4 regions of the Planococcus sp. 1R117A genome follow, and region 4 is predicted to be linked to each of the others. Evidence: riboswitches for the same ligand, from Rfam matches in the RefSeq annotation. Region 4 holds a riboswitch; each other region holds the start of a gene.
What was found. A riboswitch is a leader RNA that binds a small molecule or an ion and turns the genes downstream of it on or off. The one in region 4 is predicted to bind lysine.

Region 1 (4,189 bases), 310 kb from region 4:
CTGCATAAATAGTTTGCTTACAGCTAAGCCAATTGTGAACAGGGGGCCAGAAAAATGAGTACAATAGAATACGTGAAGAATTTAATCAAAGACCGGAACATCGCCTCCATTACGCCGACTTCAAAGATGGGGGTACGGGAAGTATGTGAAAAAATGGATCTCAGCAAAAAAGTAGTGATTGTTGAATATGGGCCTGCTACAGGTGTATTCACCAATTATTTGCTTGAGCATATGACGCCAGATTCCCTGATCATTGCCATTGAACTTAATGATAATTTTGTTGATTACTTAAGGGAAAACACCAGAGATCCCCGGTTGAAAATTCACCATGACAGTGCAGAAAATGTGCATGAAATCGTCCATCAGCATGGAGTCGAAATAGTGGATTATGTGATTTCGGGTATCCCGTTCTCGTTAATGGATGAAGAAACCCGTGAAAATATCGTAAAAAGAACAAGCCATGTATTAAAGCCGGGAGGGAAATTTCTTCCTTACCAAACCTTTTTCCAAAAAGACGAACATTTGATGGTTTACCTGCGGGACTATTTTTCCAATGCCCAAGATAAATTCTTTCTGCGGAATCTTCCGCCTATGCGGGTTTATGAAGCGACTAAATAAAGAGAAGCACCAATCGGTTAATGTCGGATAACTTTCCCATTAAAGAAGGCAGGCCTGTCAATACGGCTTGCTTTTTTCTTTGCTTTTACAAAGAGCAAGCCATGAAAACTTTTATATGGATTCAATGGGTGTATACTTGTAAATGTAATTTGAAGAATTTAAGCCATACTATAGAGCCTTTTAATGGCTTTTTGGGGGAAAAAGAATGTTTAGCAATATTAAAGTAGAAGAACTGATTCCGGTCATCGAAAACAAAAAAATGGCGCTCATTGATGTCCGGTCGCCATCTGAATATAAAAATTTCACTATACCGGGAAGCATCAATATTCCATTTTTTGATGATGCGGAACGGGCAGAAATCGGAACGCTTTATAAACAAGTCAGTGTAGAAGCTGCAAAAGAACGCGGGCTGGAAATCATTTCAGCAAAATTGCCGGAATTCGTGCGGGCATTCAAGAAAGTCGAAGGAGATAAAGTGGTGTTTTGCTGGCGCGGAGGCATGCGCAGCAGAACGACAGCGACTCTTTTGAGTTTGATGAACGTCCATGTCCATCGCCTTGATGAAGGCATCCGGGCTTATCGGAAATGGGTGGTAGCCGAGCTGGAACAAAAGGAAACCCCTTCGAAAGGATTTGTATTAAACGGATTAACCGGCGCAGGGAAAACAAGAGTATTAAAGGCGCTGCAGGAAGAGGGATATCCGGTCATTGATTTTGAAGGGATGGCCAATCATAAAGGATCGATTTTCGGTCAGATCGGTCTGGAACCGCATAATCAGAAAGTCTTTGATTCGCTTCTGGTCCATCAGCTGAAAAAGCTGCAGAATTTTCCTTATGTGCTGATTGAAGCAGAAAGCCATCGCATCGGGAAAGTGGTGATTCCGCCGTTTTTAAGTGATTTGAAAAATCGGAGCATCCATTTGGTCATCGATTTGCCGATGGAAGAACGGGTGAAAGAAATCCTGGAAGATTACCGTCCTTCGGAACATCAGGAAGAATGCATGGAAGCATTTCAGCGGATCAAATCGCGGATTCATATGCCTATCGCCAAGCAAATCGAATCGGATTTGGAAACGGGCAATTTTGCTTCGGCCATTCAGCTGCTGCTGGAGCATTATTACGATTCCCGCTACAAGCATACCGGCCTCCAATACCCGGATTCGCAGAAAAAGTTCTTGGTGGTCAACAATATCGAAGAAGCAATCCAAGCGGTTAAAGAAAATCTCCCTGCTTTCTCTGTGGGTGGAGAAGCCACCGATCCAGGTCAATTAGTGCAAAAGAAATAAGTGGGAAAGCTGAACAAAAAGTCTCTGCTCCCATTGTGGAAACAGAAAATCAGGACAAATTTTTGATAAATAAAAATAGGATTGACAGATAAAATATATCAATGTAGACTATGAAAAACATGAATTGAATATTACCTCACACTTTTTGCAGTGAGGTAGAGGCGCGACGTTTAACAATCCTTGGAGGAGTTCGAGAAAATGATGATCCCAAGGAGAAGGAAATGTCGCCGAAGTGTGCAATAACTCTCACTATTGCATGCTGGGTCTGCGGTTAATAGCTGCAGGACTGTCGCAATGGATTTCCCGATTTATTGCGAAGAGCTATCTCATCCAGGGACGAAGAAGAGGATTTAGGGCAACTATGTATAGTGCGATCTGAGTCTACCTCAGGTCTTTTTGTGCAGAGGTGCCCTTTTTGTATATTCAATTACCACTAAGGTACCAAACACAAAGGGGAGAGTTTAATTATGAAGAAAAAATTGACGTTATTTTCAACCATGTTCCTGTCGTCGATGCTGCTGATGTCAGGATGCGGATCAAGCGAGGAAGCCGGAAGCGGCGGATCATCAGAAGAATCTGAGACATTCAAAGTGGGAATGGAAGCAGCTTATGCACCGTTCAACTGGACACAGGGAGATGACTCCAACGAGGCTGTGAAAATTTCAGGGAACGCTGAATATGCAGGCGGCTATGACGTAGAAATTGCTAAAAGAATTGCTGAAGACATGGGCAAGGAATTGGAAATTGTAAAAACGGAATGGGATGGTCTGGTGCCTGCTCTGACTTCCGGCAAGATTGATGCCATCGTTGCGGGCATGTCACCGACGGCAGAGCGCAAAGCAACCATTGATTTTTCAGACCCGTACTATACGTCAGAGTTGGTTATGGTCGTTCAAAAAGGCGGCAAATATGAAGGGGCAACTTCGCTTTCCGATTTTAAAGGAGCGAAAATCACAGCACAGTTGAACACTTTCCATTATTCCGTTATTGACCAGATTGAAGGCGTATCGAAAGAAACAGCGATGGAAAGCTTCCCTTCCATGCGGGTAGCGCTTGAATCAGGGATTATTGATGGCTACGTGTCAGAACGGCCGGAAGCGGTGAGTGCTTCTGCTGCCAATGAAAATTTTGCCATGGTGGAATTTGAAGACGGGTTTGAAACGTCTGAAGAAGACACAGCAATTGCGGTAGGGCTTGAAAAAGGCAGTGAACTGACAGAACAAATCAATAAAGCATTGGCTGGCATTTCTGAAGAAGAGCGCCAGGAAATTATGGATACTGCAATTAAAAACCAACCAGCTGCCCAATAATGATTAGGTGGTGCCGGCTACATATGTATGCAGCCGGTTTTAACTATTTTTAGGAGGAAAACAATGAGTTTAGAATGGGTTATCACCATACTTACAGATAACTGGCCCATGTTCCTGCGCGGAGCGGTCATGACGTTATGGATTTCAGTGATCGGCACTTTGATTGGAGCCGCTATTGGATTGATCATCGGTATTATCCATACCATTCCGATGCCGGAGCGGGGAATCAAAAAAATCGGTTTGAAAGTCATTAACGGACTTCTTTCTGCATACATCGAATTTTTCCGGGGAACACCGATGATGGTACAGGCGATGGTTATTTTCTATGGATCCGCCATGGCATTTGGAATCGATTTGGACGTCTTTACAGCGGCCATATTCATTGTATCCATCAATACAGGGGCCTATATGTCGGAAATTGTTCGGGGCGGCATCATTTCCGTCGATAAAGGACAGTTCGAAGCTGCCCAGGCCATTGGGATGAACCATTTTCAAACTATGATCAATGTCGTCATGCCGCAGGTCATCCGCAATATTTTGCCGGCAACAGGCAATCAGTTTGTCATCAATATTAAAGATACGGCGGTGCTAAGCGTTATTGGAGTGACGGAATTGTTTTTCCAGACAAGAACCGTATCAGGGAACAACTTCCGTTATTTCGAATCGTTCTTTATCGCTTGTGTCCTTTATTTCATCATGACATACAGCATCACACTTCTATTGCGCAAACTTGAAAGAAAAATGGCGGGGCCGAAAAACTACAGCATGATTGGCGGCTTGCCGATGCAAGTAGTGAATCCGGAAGACACTTCGCATAAAATCAAAGAATAGACAGGTCAATAAGCAGAAATGGAAGAGGAGAACTTATGGAAAACGTAATTGAAATTCAGCATTTAAGTAAATCCTTCGGCACGCATGAAGTGCTAAGAGACATCGATTTTTCCGTGCGCAAAGGCGAAGTGGTCTGTGTCATCGG
Region 2 (4,189 bases), on a different contig from region 4:
TCCCTGGAACCATTATTGGGGCATTTGTAAATAAAGGATTGGATTTGCCTTCCTTTAACTTATATTTCGGCATCTTACTGGTATTCCTTTCCATATTGCTGTTGGTCCGGAACCGGTTGAAAGAAGTACAGTGGTTTGTTAATAATGGCCGGAAAATACGTTTTAAAGACTCCATGAACAAAGAATATGTTTATGGTTATCCGGTGTGGGCTGCTCTGCTGCTGACTTTTGCAGTAGGCTTTGCTTCTGGTTTGTTTGGAATCGGCGGAGGTTCGATTATGGTGCCAGCCATGATTTTACTATTTTTATTTCCACCGCATGTTGCCGTCGGAACCTCAATGTTCATGGTCTTTTTATCATCGATTGTAAACTCCATAACCCATATGTCTCTTGGCAATGTTCCCTGGATCTACACGTTGGCGGTAGTGCCAGGGGCTTATATAGGAGCGAAGGTAGGGGCGGCGTTAAACAAAAAACTGAAATCAGAGACGCTAGTAGCTATCTTGCGGATTGCTTTGTTATTATTGGGACTGCGTTCAATTTACGAAGGATTATTTAGTTCTTAAAGAGGTGTAAGTTATGGGTGAAACCATTCATATTTATCATACAAACGATTTGCATAGCCATTTTTCCAATTGGCCTCGCATCAAGAATTTATTGAGTGAACGAAAACGGTGGCATCAGGAAGAAGGAGATGTTTGTTTAATCCTTGATATCGGGGACCATGTTGACCGGTCTCATCCATACACTGAAGGGACTGCCGGAAAAGGCAACGTGGAGTTATTAAATGATGCTGAATACGATGCCGTGACAATAGGCAATAATGAAGGTATAACGCTGTCCAAAAAAGAATTGGAAGAATTATATGTGCAAGCGGATTTCGATGTAATTGTAGCTAATCTCTATGAGCCGGATGGCAAGCGCCCCGAATGGGCAAAACCTTACCAGCTGCTGAAAACTCAAGGGGGCTTAACGATTGGACTGGTCGGGGCAACGGCTGAGTTTACCCCTTTCTATAAGCGGCTGGGATGGACAATCACAGATGCCAAGGATGCCATTATAGAGGCTGTAGAAGCCATTAAAGATGAAGTGGACCTAATTGTCTGCCTTTCTCATCTTGGCGTGAAAGAAGATGAGTATTTGGCGGAACTATGCCCGGAAATTGATGTGATTCTGGGAGCCCATACGCATCACATTTTTCATGAAGGAAAACTAATCGGCGATACATTGCTCGGGGCGGCTGGCAAATTTGGCATGTATATTGGCCATGTAACGATTGAACCGGCCATTCATGAGAAAAAAGCCGAATTGATTGAAACGTCTTCGCTTCGTGGATCAGATGAAGACTTTAATGACATGCTCATCGAGCAAGGAAAATCACAATTGAATGAACCGGTCTTTTATAATGAAGATGAACTGAAAGCGGAATGGTTTAAAGATTCCCAGCTGGCCGAACTGTTCGGAGAAGCACTGCTGGAATTCTCTGGAGCTGATTGCGCCATATTCAATGCAGGATTGTTTATGGAAGACATGCCGGTCGGGGAAACGACCCGTTATGATTTCCATAAAATGCTGCCTCATCCGATCAATCCCTGCCTCATCAGTTTGACGGGCGCTGAATTGAAAGAAATCTACCAGCAGTCATTAAATGCGGAATGGCCCAATATCGAGCTGAAAGGCATGGGATTTCGGGGTGCGGTATTCGGCAATATCATCCGCATCAATCTTGAAATGAAAAACCATCAATTGTTCATTGGCGGAAAGTTGGCAGGACATAATGAAACTTTCCAGCTGGTCACATTGGACATGTTCACATTCGGGTATTTTTTCCCGTCGCTGAAACGCGCTCCGAAAAAGTATTTCATGCCCGAATTCCTGAGGGATGTATTTAGTCAATATTTCCGAAGCAAAGCTCTCAAATGAAAGAAAATTCAAAGTTAATATACATTTGATTTTGCAATAAGATTGGGCTATGCTTACAAAGAATTAAAAATTGATGGGTAGAGGCTGCAAAACTTATAAGTCCGATGTGCGAGTGTGACAACGTTGAACACATCCAAAAGGAAGTTTTGCCGAAGTTCTTTTTTTGCTGTCACTGAAAAAAGAGCTGGGGGTATTCTGAACAAGAATGCCACTGTCGTTTATGATGAATCATAGGCGAAGAGCTACAGGGTTGTTTGATGTTTTGAAGCACAGACGAATTGTAGAAAGCTGACTGTACCCAGTAGGGACACGGTCAGCTTTTTTTCTTTCTCTTCCATCCTAAAAAAACAGGAGGGATCATTACCATGGAAAATACAGTTTTTTCGATTTTGCCGCCAATCATCGCGATTGTTATGGTGTTGCTGACTCGCCGTGTGCTATTGTCACTCGGAGCAGGAATCGTAGCAGGGGCGTTGATTCTGACTTCTTTTGCACCGCTGGAAGCGCTGCAGGAATTGTTTAACTCATTCGCTATCACTTTTTGGGACGAAGGCTTTAACGCTTATAATGTTTACATTATTTTATTCCTCTTCTTATTGGGGATTATTACTGCATTTGTCAGCTTGTCAGGAGGCAGTCTTGCTTTCGCGGAATGGGCATCTAAGCGCATCAAATCAAGAAGAGGCGCAAAAGTCCTTACAGTAATTCTCGGTATGATCATTTTTATCGATGATTATTTTAATGCTTTGGCTGTAGGGCAAGTCGCTAAACCGATTACAGACCGTTATAGAGTATCACGCGCGAAACTTGCATATTTCATCGATTCGACAGCTGCACCGGTTTGTGTAATTTCTCCAGTATCCAGCTGGGGGGCGGCGATTATCGGAATCATCGCAACTATTTTGGCTGAGCAGACATATGTCCAATCTTCAGCTCTTGAGGCATTTGTCTTAATGGCGCCTATGAACTTTTATGCAATTGCCACTTTGGCTATCGTCTTTTTCGTAGCAATTCGTGATGTGGACTTTGGAGCCATGAAAAAGCATGAGACTCTGGCAATCGTCGACGGCCAACTATTTAATCCAAACAAAGTTATACCTGGTGAAATGAAAGAAGAATTCCCAACCCACTCACACGGACGTGTCCAAGATTTACTGTTGCCAATTTTATTATTGGTTGTTGGAACAATCGGGGCGATGATTTGGACCGGGTACCAAAATGCTGGTCAAGTTGCTGATATCTGGTTGATTTTTGAAAATACAGATGTTCCGGCTTCGCTGATGACCGGTGGGCTTCTAGGAGCGTTTACTTCAATTGTCCTTTATGTACTTCAGATGAAACGTAATGAAACGGCGAACGCGACTTGGGTCGGAAAAGGGGTTATTGCTGGGATCAAATCCATGGCAGGCGCCGTTTTCATCCTGATTTTCGCTTGGTCATTAAGTTATTTAATAGGAGCACTTGAAACCGGAATTTATCTTTCGGAGATTGTTACGGAAAACAATGTTCCAATAGAAATTCTGCCGGTCCTGTTATTTATTCTGGCAGGGGTTATGGCATTCTCAACAGGCACTTCCTGGGGCTCATTCGGCATCCTCTTGCCGATTGCAGGGAACATCATGGCTCAAGCTGCACCTGAGCTCTTATTGCCGGCATTATCTGCGGTTCTCGCTGGAGCGGTATTTGGTGATCACTGTTCACCAATTTCTGATACGACTATTCTGTCTTCAACAGGGGCAGGGAGCAATCACATGGACCATGTACTGACGCAGCTTCCGTATGCTTTGACAGCTGCGGGCATCGCCGCTATAGGGTATATTATCATAGGTTTTACTGGATCTCTCTTATTTTCTTTAGGTGCAGTTATCATTATTCTTTTGATATTATTCCTTGTATGGTCTCGGAGAACCACAATTCTTGAAAAGCGCGTTAAACTCCAATGATTCAAGAAGCAGAGAACCTTGTTCTCTGCTTTTTTGTTATTGAAGTAATAGCTTTATGTAAAAACTTTGCTGAATTATCTTTACTTTGAACATTCCCCTCGTTATACTATTTTTAGATTAGTAAATAATCTGAATATAAACAAACTTCCTATTTTTCTGGAAAGAGGATGGAAGAAAACAAGGAGGAAGGTAAATGGAACGTTCGCAATGGGGTACGCGCGCCGGTTTTGTTATGGCGGCAGTGGGATCGGCTGTAGGTCTAGGGAATATTTGGCGTTTTCCTTATGTGGCCTATGAAAATGGTGGAGGAGCATTCTTTATAC
Region 3 (4,189 bases), on a different contig from region 4:
ATTTTAAATAGCAATTTATTATATTGAAAGTAAGATTAGCATGACTTTCAAACAACCCAAAATCACCAGGACTTTGGTTATGAAATTATTCGAGACCATATATTTCCAGAAACTTTAGGCAAGCATGAAGAAGATATTCTTTACTGACCGGGAAAATCATTAGCCGGAAAATTTCCGTCCATTCCTTGGAAGAAGCGCAACACCTTTTTCGACTAGCTCATTCCGGCTGACTGATGCTCAAAAAAAGCATGGAAAAGCTTGATAGTGCACCATTATCTACTTCTGAGTCCGCGCAGCGCTGCTTTAAATTAGAAGCTGGATTCCGGGCCCAGCAAAAACAAGCAATCGATGATTATTTAACCGAAGCCTCTGTCGAAACCCAATATAAAAGAAATCAAGTCCGCATCACTTTAAAAACCGGCCTCCATGAAAAAGCATGAATTTCAAAACCCACTTCGCAAAAGCGCAGTGGGTTTTATTGTTCTTATATTTGAATAATAATTTCATTTTACCTTTATAAACATTTGCCGAATTGTCATTTTCCTGACATATCTACTTAAAAGAAAGCGGCTTCCTGTTTATCAACTTCAAACCTGCATGGTTTTTTTAATCGCCAAGTGACGTGTTCACTTCTTTTTATTAAGATAAACCGAATGCGTCATGCAAAGCGTTCGCTGATTTTTTCATATCCGCTTCCGGCACTACGACAGAAATTTTAATCTCAGAAGTGCTGACCATCTTCACTGGAATTTCCTGCAAGCGAAGAATATCGAACATTTGTGCAGCTACCCCGGGATTGGAGACCATGCCGGATCCGACAATTGACACTTTCGATAAACCGACTTCAAAATTAGCATTTGAGAATTTAATGTCTGACTGGAATTCGTTCAATACCCGCTTTGTTTCTTCCAGGCTGTCTTGTTTAATGGAAAATGAGACAGACGGCGGGAATTCATCCGTGATGCTTTGGACAATGATGTCAACATCGATATGGTTTTCCGCCAGTTTCGTAAATATATTCGCCAATGAACCGTTGAATGGTTTTTCATACGAGACGGTCACCCGGGCAATTCCAGGTTCAAACGCTACGCCTCTGACTATTAAGTTTTTCTCCACAGTGATCACCTCTTGTATGATTGTGCCCGGTTCATCCGAATAACTTGCTCTGACCGACAACGGGACTTTATTGTTTTTCGCAAATTCGACAGCACGAGGATGCAGGACGCCTGCACCGAGGTTGGCAAGTTCAAGCATTTCATCATATGAAATTTGCTCGAGTTTACGGGCTCCTGTCACATGACGCGGATCCGATGTATAAACACCATCGACATCGGTGTAGATTTCACATTTATCGGCCTCTAACGCAGCTGCCAATGCCACCGCAGTCGTATCTGAGCCGCCGCGGCCAAGTGTCGTGATATTGCCAATCTTATCAACGCCCTGGAACCCGGCAACCACGCAGAAATAGCCATTATCCAGAACCCGTTCCAAACGCTCTGTATGGATGGTTTCGATGCGGGCGTTGCGCGGAACGGATTCCGTTTCAATGCCCGCTTGCCATCCGGTGAACGATAAAGCTTCATGCCCTAATGATTTAAAGGCCATGGCAAGCAGAGAAATTGTTACTTGCTCTCCCGTAGCCAACAGCATATCCATTTCCCGTTTCGGCGGTTCGGCAGAAATTTCCCCTGCCAGTTTGAGCAGTGTATCTGTCGTTTTGCCCATCGCTGATACCACGATTACTACACGATAGCCTTTTTCTTTTTCAAGGATTGCCCGCTTGGCCACTTCAATGATTTTTTCGGGTGTTGCAACGGACGTCCCGCCAAACTTCATTACGATCGTCTTCATTTCATCCACTCCCACATTTTAAGATGTGGCTCTCAACATGTCAGGCACTGGGTGCCAGGCAATAAAAAAAGGTAGCTCACCGGTTCTACGGCAAGCTACCTCTTTTATCATGTACGAATACGAAAAACGTCCATGTGAGATAGCCCTCCAGAGATTTACTCTGACAGCCCGGCATTTCTTAAATGCCGGACCAGCATATGGGTTTGCAAAAATCCCCTACACTTCGGCGACCGCCCCTTTCCCCACTCTTCACAGATTCTGCAAATCTCCGAATGGCTACTATTGACGTTCGCGCCTCTATCATCACTTTTCCAAGTGATTCAATTATGTTTTTACGATAGCATGTTATTGCTCACTTGGCAATGCCTGCTGAACAAAATGCTGCTGAATGGATTTGGCCAGATTCTCAGGCATGCCCGCCTGGCGCAATTCTTCTATCGTCGCTTCTTTTATCTTTTTGACAGAACCGAAATGCTTTAACAATTTCTTCTTGCGTTTTGGCCCTACGCCTTCCAAGTCATCGAGCGCGGACTGGATGGAATTTTTCCCGCGCAGCTGACGGTGGAATGTGATGACAAATCGGTGCACTTCATCCTGGATGCGCTGCAGCAGATAAAACGCTTCACTCGTGCGTTTTAACGGCACAACTTCGATTGGATCCCCGTATAGAAGCTGAGAAGTCTGGTGCTTTGTGTCTTTAGCAAGGCCGGCAATCGGAATCGATAAGCCAAGCTCGTCTTCTAAAATCTCGCGCGCCGACTCCATCTGCCCTTTTCCTCCATCAATGACGATCAAGTCCGGGAGTGGAAGCCCATCTTTCAAAACACGCGAATAGCGGCGCCGGATTACTTCCCGCATAGCAGCGTAATCATCCGGTTTCGAGGCATTGCGGGTTTTATACTTGCGGTAATCTTTTTTCGACGGTTTGCCGTCGATAAATGTGATCATTGCAGAAACTGCGTCAGCTCCTTGGATATGTGAGTTATCAAACGCTTCGATGCGGAGCGGCGTTTCAATATTCATCGCTTCTCCCAATTCAATGCAGGCACCAACAGTCCGTTCTTCCTGGCGCTCAAGCAGCTGAAACTTTTCTTTTATGGCAATCTCCGCATTTTTCTTCGCCAGATCCAGCAAATCCTTTTTCTTGCCGCGCTGAGGCACCAGTACGCGGAGGTCGAGCCATTCCCGGACCAAATCCGTGTCTATCCCTTCCGGAACCAGGATTTCATTTGGCTTCATATGGTGCGACTGCTCGTAAAACTGGCCGAGATACGTCATAAATTCTTCCTGAGGGTCGCGGTATAACGGAAACAGTGAGACATCGCGCTCAATGAGCTTGCCTTGGCGCACGAAAAACACCTGCACGCACATCCAGCCCTTGTCGATGGCATAGGCAAAAACGTCGCGGTTGGTAAAATCGTTCATGGCCATTTTCTGCTTTTCCATGACCGTTTCAATATGGATAATCTGATCCCGGTATTCCTTGGCTCGCTCAAATTCCAAATTCTCAGCGGCTTCCGACATCTTTTCAACCAGCTGCTCTTTGACTTCACGGAAACCGCCGTTCAGGAATTTCGTGATGCCTTCGATCATATTTTGATACGTTTCCTGTTCGACCGGTTTGATGCACGGCGCCAAACACTGCCCCATATGGTAATACAGGCAGGCACGGTCAGGCATGGTATGGCATTTCCGGAGCGGATACAGACGATCGAGCAATTTCTTCGTTTCACTTGCCGCGTAAGCATTGGGATAAGGACCGAAATACTTGCCTTTATCCCGCTTCACTTGCCGTGTGATGATGAGCTTTGGATGGCGCTCACCTGTAATTTTCAAGTATGGGTAGGTCTTGTCATCTTTCAGCATGATATTGTATTTTGGATCATGCTTTTTGATCAAGTTCAGCTCCAGAATCAGCGCTTCTTTTTCTGAACTTGTTACGATATATTCAAAATCCTCTATTTCGCCTACCAGCCGCTGTGTTTTGGCATCATGGCTTCCCGTAAAATACGATCGTACGCGGTTTTTCAGCACTTTCGCTTTACCGACATAGATGATCGTATTTTGGCGGTCTTTCATCAAATAGCAGCCAGGCTGATCCGGAAGTATCGCTAATTTATGTTGAATCAATTCATTTGCCATAATCTCACCCTATTAAAAAACCGGGCACCATTACGGGACCCGGTTTAGAATTATGCGTGTTGGTTAACCAATTCTGCTAAAGCTTCTTTTGGTCTGAAACCAACCACTTTGTCAACTGTTTCTCCATCTTTCATCAACAATAGAGTCGGAATTGACATAATGCCGTATTTGCCGGCTGTTTCTTGGTTTTCGTCAA
Region 4 (4,189 bases):
GCCAGCAAGGAAGAGCTGGAACAATATAAAGATATTCTCGAAGCAGTCCTTCATTTTCGAATGGACTTTATCGGGCTTTTAGGGGAATCCCTTCAAAATTTCCTGGACCCTGAAACGGTTTTCAAGGGAATAGCGCAATGGGGAGACGTGACTGGGAATTATTTTCTGAAAGAGGGCATGTCGCTTGCAGACGCATTGGGGGAAACGTCCCTTTATCGGAAACATATCGGCAAAGTGATCAAAACCGAAGCTGTGCGCAAGGAAATGCCGCTTGAGATCCTTTTTGAAGCAATGGAATTTTTCCATTCATTGCTGGACCACGCTGCCTATTCGTACAGCTCGACTTACATCAATTCTTATCAGAAGAACTTGGCTGCTGCCAGAAAAGAATTTCTCGAGTTGTCATCGCCGGTTGTTCCCGTAAATGACCAAATTGCAATCCTTCCGATTGTAGGCGCCATTGAAGTGGACCGGGCACAGCATATTTTGGAACAATCGCTGTTTGCGGCTGGACGCTTAAAGGTTTCCACGCTTATTATTGATTTATCGGGCGTAGTAAAAGTCGACACGATGGTGGCAGAACAAATTATTAAATTGACGCAGTCACTGAAGCTTGTCGGCGTCCAGGCAGTGTTGACCGGCATCCGGCCGGAAATCGCGCAGACCATGATTCAGCTGGGCATTGACGTCAGCCAGCTGGCACTTGGCGGAAGCTTGAAGCAGGCTTTCAAGAGATTGGCCGAAGCAAAATAGAGTATATGAAAAACCCGCTGAAGCCTTGGCTTCAGCGGGTTTTTGTAAGTTTGTTGAGAAAGCTAAAAAATTGTTTTAATATTAATTCATTAAACCGATATTCCGCAAAACAGCTGCAAAACAATCGGCCGAATCATTTCGGCCGATTGCTTTGTGATGAGCTTGCGCAGGAGCAGCGCACTTTCATGTCTCGAAGCTAGCGCAGCGATGCAGAGACAGTATGTTTTCCTCCGCCGTTTGGCTCCATATCTGGAGAGTAGGAACAAATATTTTAGAGAGCTTTCCAAAACAATTACACTTTTAGAGAGTCTTTAAAAGTAGTAAAAGGAAGCTGAAGACCCTGGACTGAGCGCAGCGAATGTTTTTTCAATTTGCGACGAGTAATCGCGGGAGCAAAGGAAGCGGCTGAAGCCGTGCCCGCGGAAAGCGTTCGCCTGGAGCGAAATGAGAAAATAACAAAAGTTTCTTTACAAGATCAAAACCGCTGAAGTCCTGGCTTCAGCGGTTTTGTATCAATCTATTAAGAATTCACAGTACGGGCTGATAAAACCTCTTGCAAGGTTAGGGTTTCTTGCTCGTTCAAAGGAATCATTGGCAAACGGACACCGCCGACTTGGACGCCTGAGAGGTTTAAAGCAGTTTTTACCGGAACCGGATTCGGAGCGGCAAACAAGGCATTCATGACGGGCAGCAATTTGCGGTGTGCCGCTGCAGCCGCTTGGGTATTGCCATTCCGGAAGTTCGAGATCATATTTTTCATGTCATTGCCGATGATATGGGCAGCGACCGATACGATGCCGTTTCCGCCGATTGCAAGAATCGGCAAAGTTAAACTGTCATCACCGCTGTAGAGCGTGAAGGAATCCGGTGTGCGTTCGATAATTTCCGCGGCAGCATCCAAATTGCCGCTCGCTTCTTTGATAGAGACGATATTATCGATTGCTGAAAGACGGACGACTGTATCGACGGATAAATTGACGACGCTGCGCCCTGGAATATTGTAGAGCATAATTGGCAGGCGGGTAGACGCGGCGATCGCTTCAAAATGTTGGAACATGCCTTCTTGTGAAGGTTTGTTATAATACGGCGTAACGAGCATGATGCCATCGACTCCGATGTCTTCCGCTTGCCGAGTCAAGGCGATAGATGCACGAGTGTTGTTCGAACCCGTTCCTGCGATGACCGGAATTCGGCCTTTCACAGTTTCCACTACGAATTTAAATAGTTTCACTTTTTCTTCTGATGACAAAGTCGGCGATTCTCCAGTCGTGCCGGCAATTACTAATCCATCTGAACCGTTTTCGATTAAGTGCTCCACTAGGTTTTTAGTTGCGGGAAAGTCGATTTCCCCGTTTGCGTCAAACGGAGTAACCATTGCTGTGATGATTTGGCCGAAATTCATAATACCACCCTTTTCTTAGTTTTTTGTCATAGAATCAGAGGTGATGGACCAGTCGCATAATAAAAAGAAACAAAAAAGCAGCAACGAGGGTCTCGTTGCTGCCGTAGAAACAATGTTTATCCACCGTTTCTTTGCGTCAGATAGCCCTCCATATAGTCGCCTATATGACAGTCCTGCATTTATTAGATGCAGACCCAGCGGAGTCGACTATGAGTGTCTAACCGCTTCGGCAAATCCCCCTTTCCATAAACGTCATCGGAGCTCATACTCCTCGATTTATATACTGATGGTTTTTGCACCTCTATCCTCACTCCATAAAATCTGGAGCAAGAAAATATTGAATTAGCTTCACCATACCAAACTCTTTGCGCGATTGCAAGAGCCGGAATTATTATTTTATTGGAATGGAGTGGATGACAGTGAACGAACGCCAATACGACGAAATGTTGAATATCCGGACTTCCGAAAACCAGCAAGGCTTCCATGAGTCGCTTCACCACAACCGCTATGAGCCGACGCCTTATGCCTTACTGGAAATCCTTTTTAGCCATTACAGGCTGTCCAAGGAAGACCGGCTCGTTGACTACGGCTGCGGCAAGGGCCGTCTGAATTTTTACGTTCAATATTTATTCGGAGCGGAAACGGTGGGAGTCGAGATGGACGAAACCTTTTACAAGGAAGCACTCGATAACCGGACGGCTTACGAGAAAAAGCGGAAAAATGCTAAAGGGAAAATCGACTTTTGCTGCTGCCTGGCACAAGACTATAAAGTTGAAGCAAGAGACAACCGGTTTTATTTTTTTAATCCGTTTTCGGTTCAGATCTTCATGGCCGCTATCAACAATATCTTGAAGTCCGTGGAGCAGGTGCAGCGTCCGGTTGATGTGATTCTGTTTTTCCCGTCGGACGATTATATCGATTATTTGGAGCATCAGACTCTTTTTGAACTGCTGGAAGAGATTTTGCTGCCGGGAGCAAGCTGCGATATTCGCGAACGTTTTTTAGTTTACCGCCTCGAATAAGTGGGATTAGAGTTTCTATGAATTGGGGTATAGGCTTAAAAAGTGCAATTCGCGAGGAGAGATTTTATGAAATGGAAAGGCAGGCAAGGCAGCAGAAACGTCGAGGACCGGCGGGGTTCATCAGGCGGCAAGATGATAGCGGGAGGCGGAATCGGAGGACTGCTTATCGTCCTGCTGGTGGCATTTCTTGGCGGGGACCCGGGTGTCCTTCTGAACGAACTTGGCACCGGCGCAGGCACACAGTCGAGCGAACCTTATGTCAAAACCGAGCAGGAGCAGGAACTGGCAAATTTCGTTTCGGTTGTGCTGGCGGATACCGAAGCCGTGTGGTCTGAAGTTTTTGCCGAGCAGGGCTTGGAGTATGTCGAGCCGACACTCGTGCTTTTTAATGGCAGCGTTGACTCTGCTTGCGGTACAGCAGGCGCAGCCGTCGGACCGTTCTATTGTCCCGGCGATCAGAAGCTTTATATTGACTTAAGTTTTTATAATGAGCTGCAGCAGCAATTCCAGGCGCCGGGCGACTTTGCGATGGCTTACGTCATTGCGCATGAAGTCGGGCACCATGTGCAAAACCTGCTCGGCATTATGGAGCAGGTCCAGCCGCTCCGCAATCAATTAAGTGAAGAGGATTACAATAAACTGCAGGTAAGGCTCGAATTGCAGGCCGATTATTATGCGGGTGTCTGGGCGCACCATGCCCAAGGGATGAATCTCCTGGAAACAGGGGATCTGGAAGAAGCATTGACGGCGGCAAGTGCAGTGGGAGACGATACCATCCAGGAACGGGCGCGCGGCTATGTGGTGCCGGAAAGCTTTACGCACGGAACGTCCGAACAGCGCAAGAGCTGGTTCTATAAAGGCTTCGAGGCGGGGACGATCCAAGGCGGCGATACGTTCAATGCGAAAAACCTGTAACCGTTTCTGCTGAAAAAAACAGCGGAACGAAGAGTGTTGCATTGATATTTTTGGCATTGTGATTCATTATTGAAATAGACAGTCTTTTCGTGTGAAA

Region 1: it holds a riboswitch for lysine, as region 4 does, so the genes downstream of both, ACSFXN_RS04915 (transporter substrate-binding domain-containing protein) here and dapA (4-hydroxy-tetrahydrodipicolinate synthase) in region 4, are expected to answer to the same signal.
Region 2: it holds a riboswitch for lysine, as region 4 does, so the genes downstream of both, ACSFXN_RS16520 (Na+/H+ antiporter NhaC family protein) here and dapA (4-hydroxy-tetrahydrodipicolinate synthase) in region 4, are expected to answer to the same signal.
Region 3: it holds a riboswitch for lysine, as region 4 does, so the genes downstream of both, ACSFXN_RS08850 (aspartate kinase) here and dapA (4-hydroxy-tetrahydrodipicolinate synthase) in region 4, are expected to answer to the same signal.

What each region holds. Positions count from the first base shown of each region.
Region 1 covers NZ_JBPRLO010000001.1:1,046,096-1,050,284, reverse strand. The annotation lists gene ACSFXN_RS04925 (class I SAM-dependent methyltransferase) at 55-618, shown strand; gene mnmH (tRNA 2-selenouridine(34) synthase MnmH) at 824-1,903, shown strand; lysine riboswitch at 2,052-2,235, shown strand; gene ACSFXN_RS04915 (transporter substrate-binding domain-containing protein) at 2,371-3,213, shown strand; gene ACSFXN_RS04910 (amino acid ABC transporter permease) at 3,277-4,044, shown strand; gene ACSFXN_RS04905 (amino acid ABC transporter ATP-binding protein) at 4,080-4,189, shown strand, end outside.
Region 2 covers NZ_JBPRLO010000006.1:38,139-42,327, reverse strand. The annotation lists gene ACSFXN_RS16530 (sulfite exporter TauE/SafE family protein) at 1-566, shown strand, start outside; gene ACSFXN_RS16525 (bifunctional metallophosphatase/5'-nucleotidase) at 580-1,923, shown strand; lysine riboswitch at 1,994-2,176, shown strand; gene ACSFXN_RS16520 (Na+/H+ antiporter NhaC family protein) at 2,289-3,866, shown strand; gene ACSFXN_RS16515 (sodium-dependent transporter) at 4,060-4,189, shown strand, end outside.
Region 3 covers NZ_JBPRLO010000002.1:687,890-692,078, forward strand. The annotation lists gene ACSFXN_RS08845 (hypothetical protein) at 249-440, shown strand; gene ACSFXN_RS08850 (aspartate kinase) at 640-1,851, opposite strand; lysine riboswitch at 1,984-2,159, opposite strand; gene uvrC (excinuclease ABC subunit UvrC) at 2,197-3,993, opposite strand; gene trxA (thioredoxin) at 4,044-4,189, opposite strand, start outside.
Region 4 covers NZ_JBPRLO010000001.1:732,238-736,426, reverse strand. The annotation lists gene ACSFXN_RS03400 (STAS domain-containing protein) at 1-753, shown strand, start outside; gene dapA (4-hydroxy-tetrahydrodipicolinate synthase) at 1,274-2,155, opposite strand; lysine riboswitch at 2,289-2,467, opposite strand; gene ACSFXN_RS03390 (SAM-dependent methyltransferase) at 2,575-3,177, shown strand; gene ypfJ (KPN_02809 family neutral zinc metallopeptidase) at 3,244-4,092, shown strand.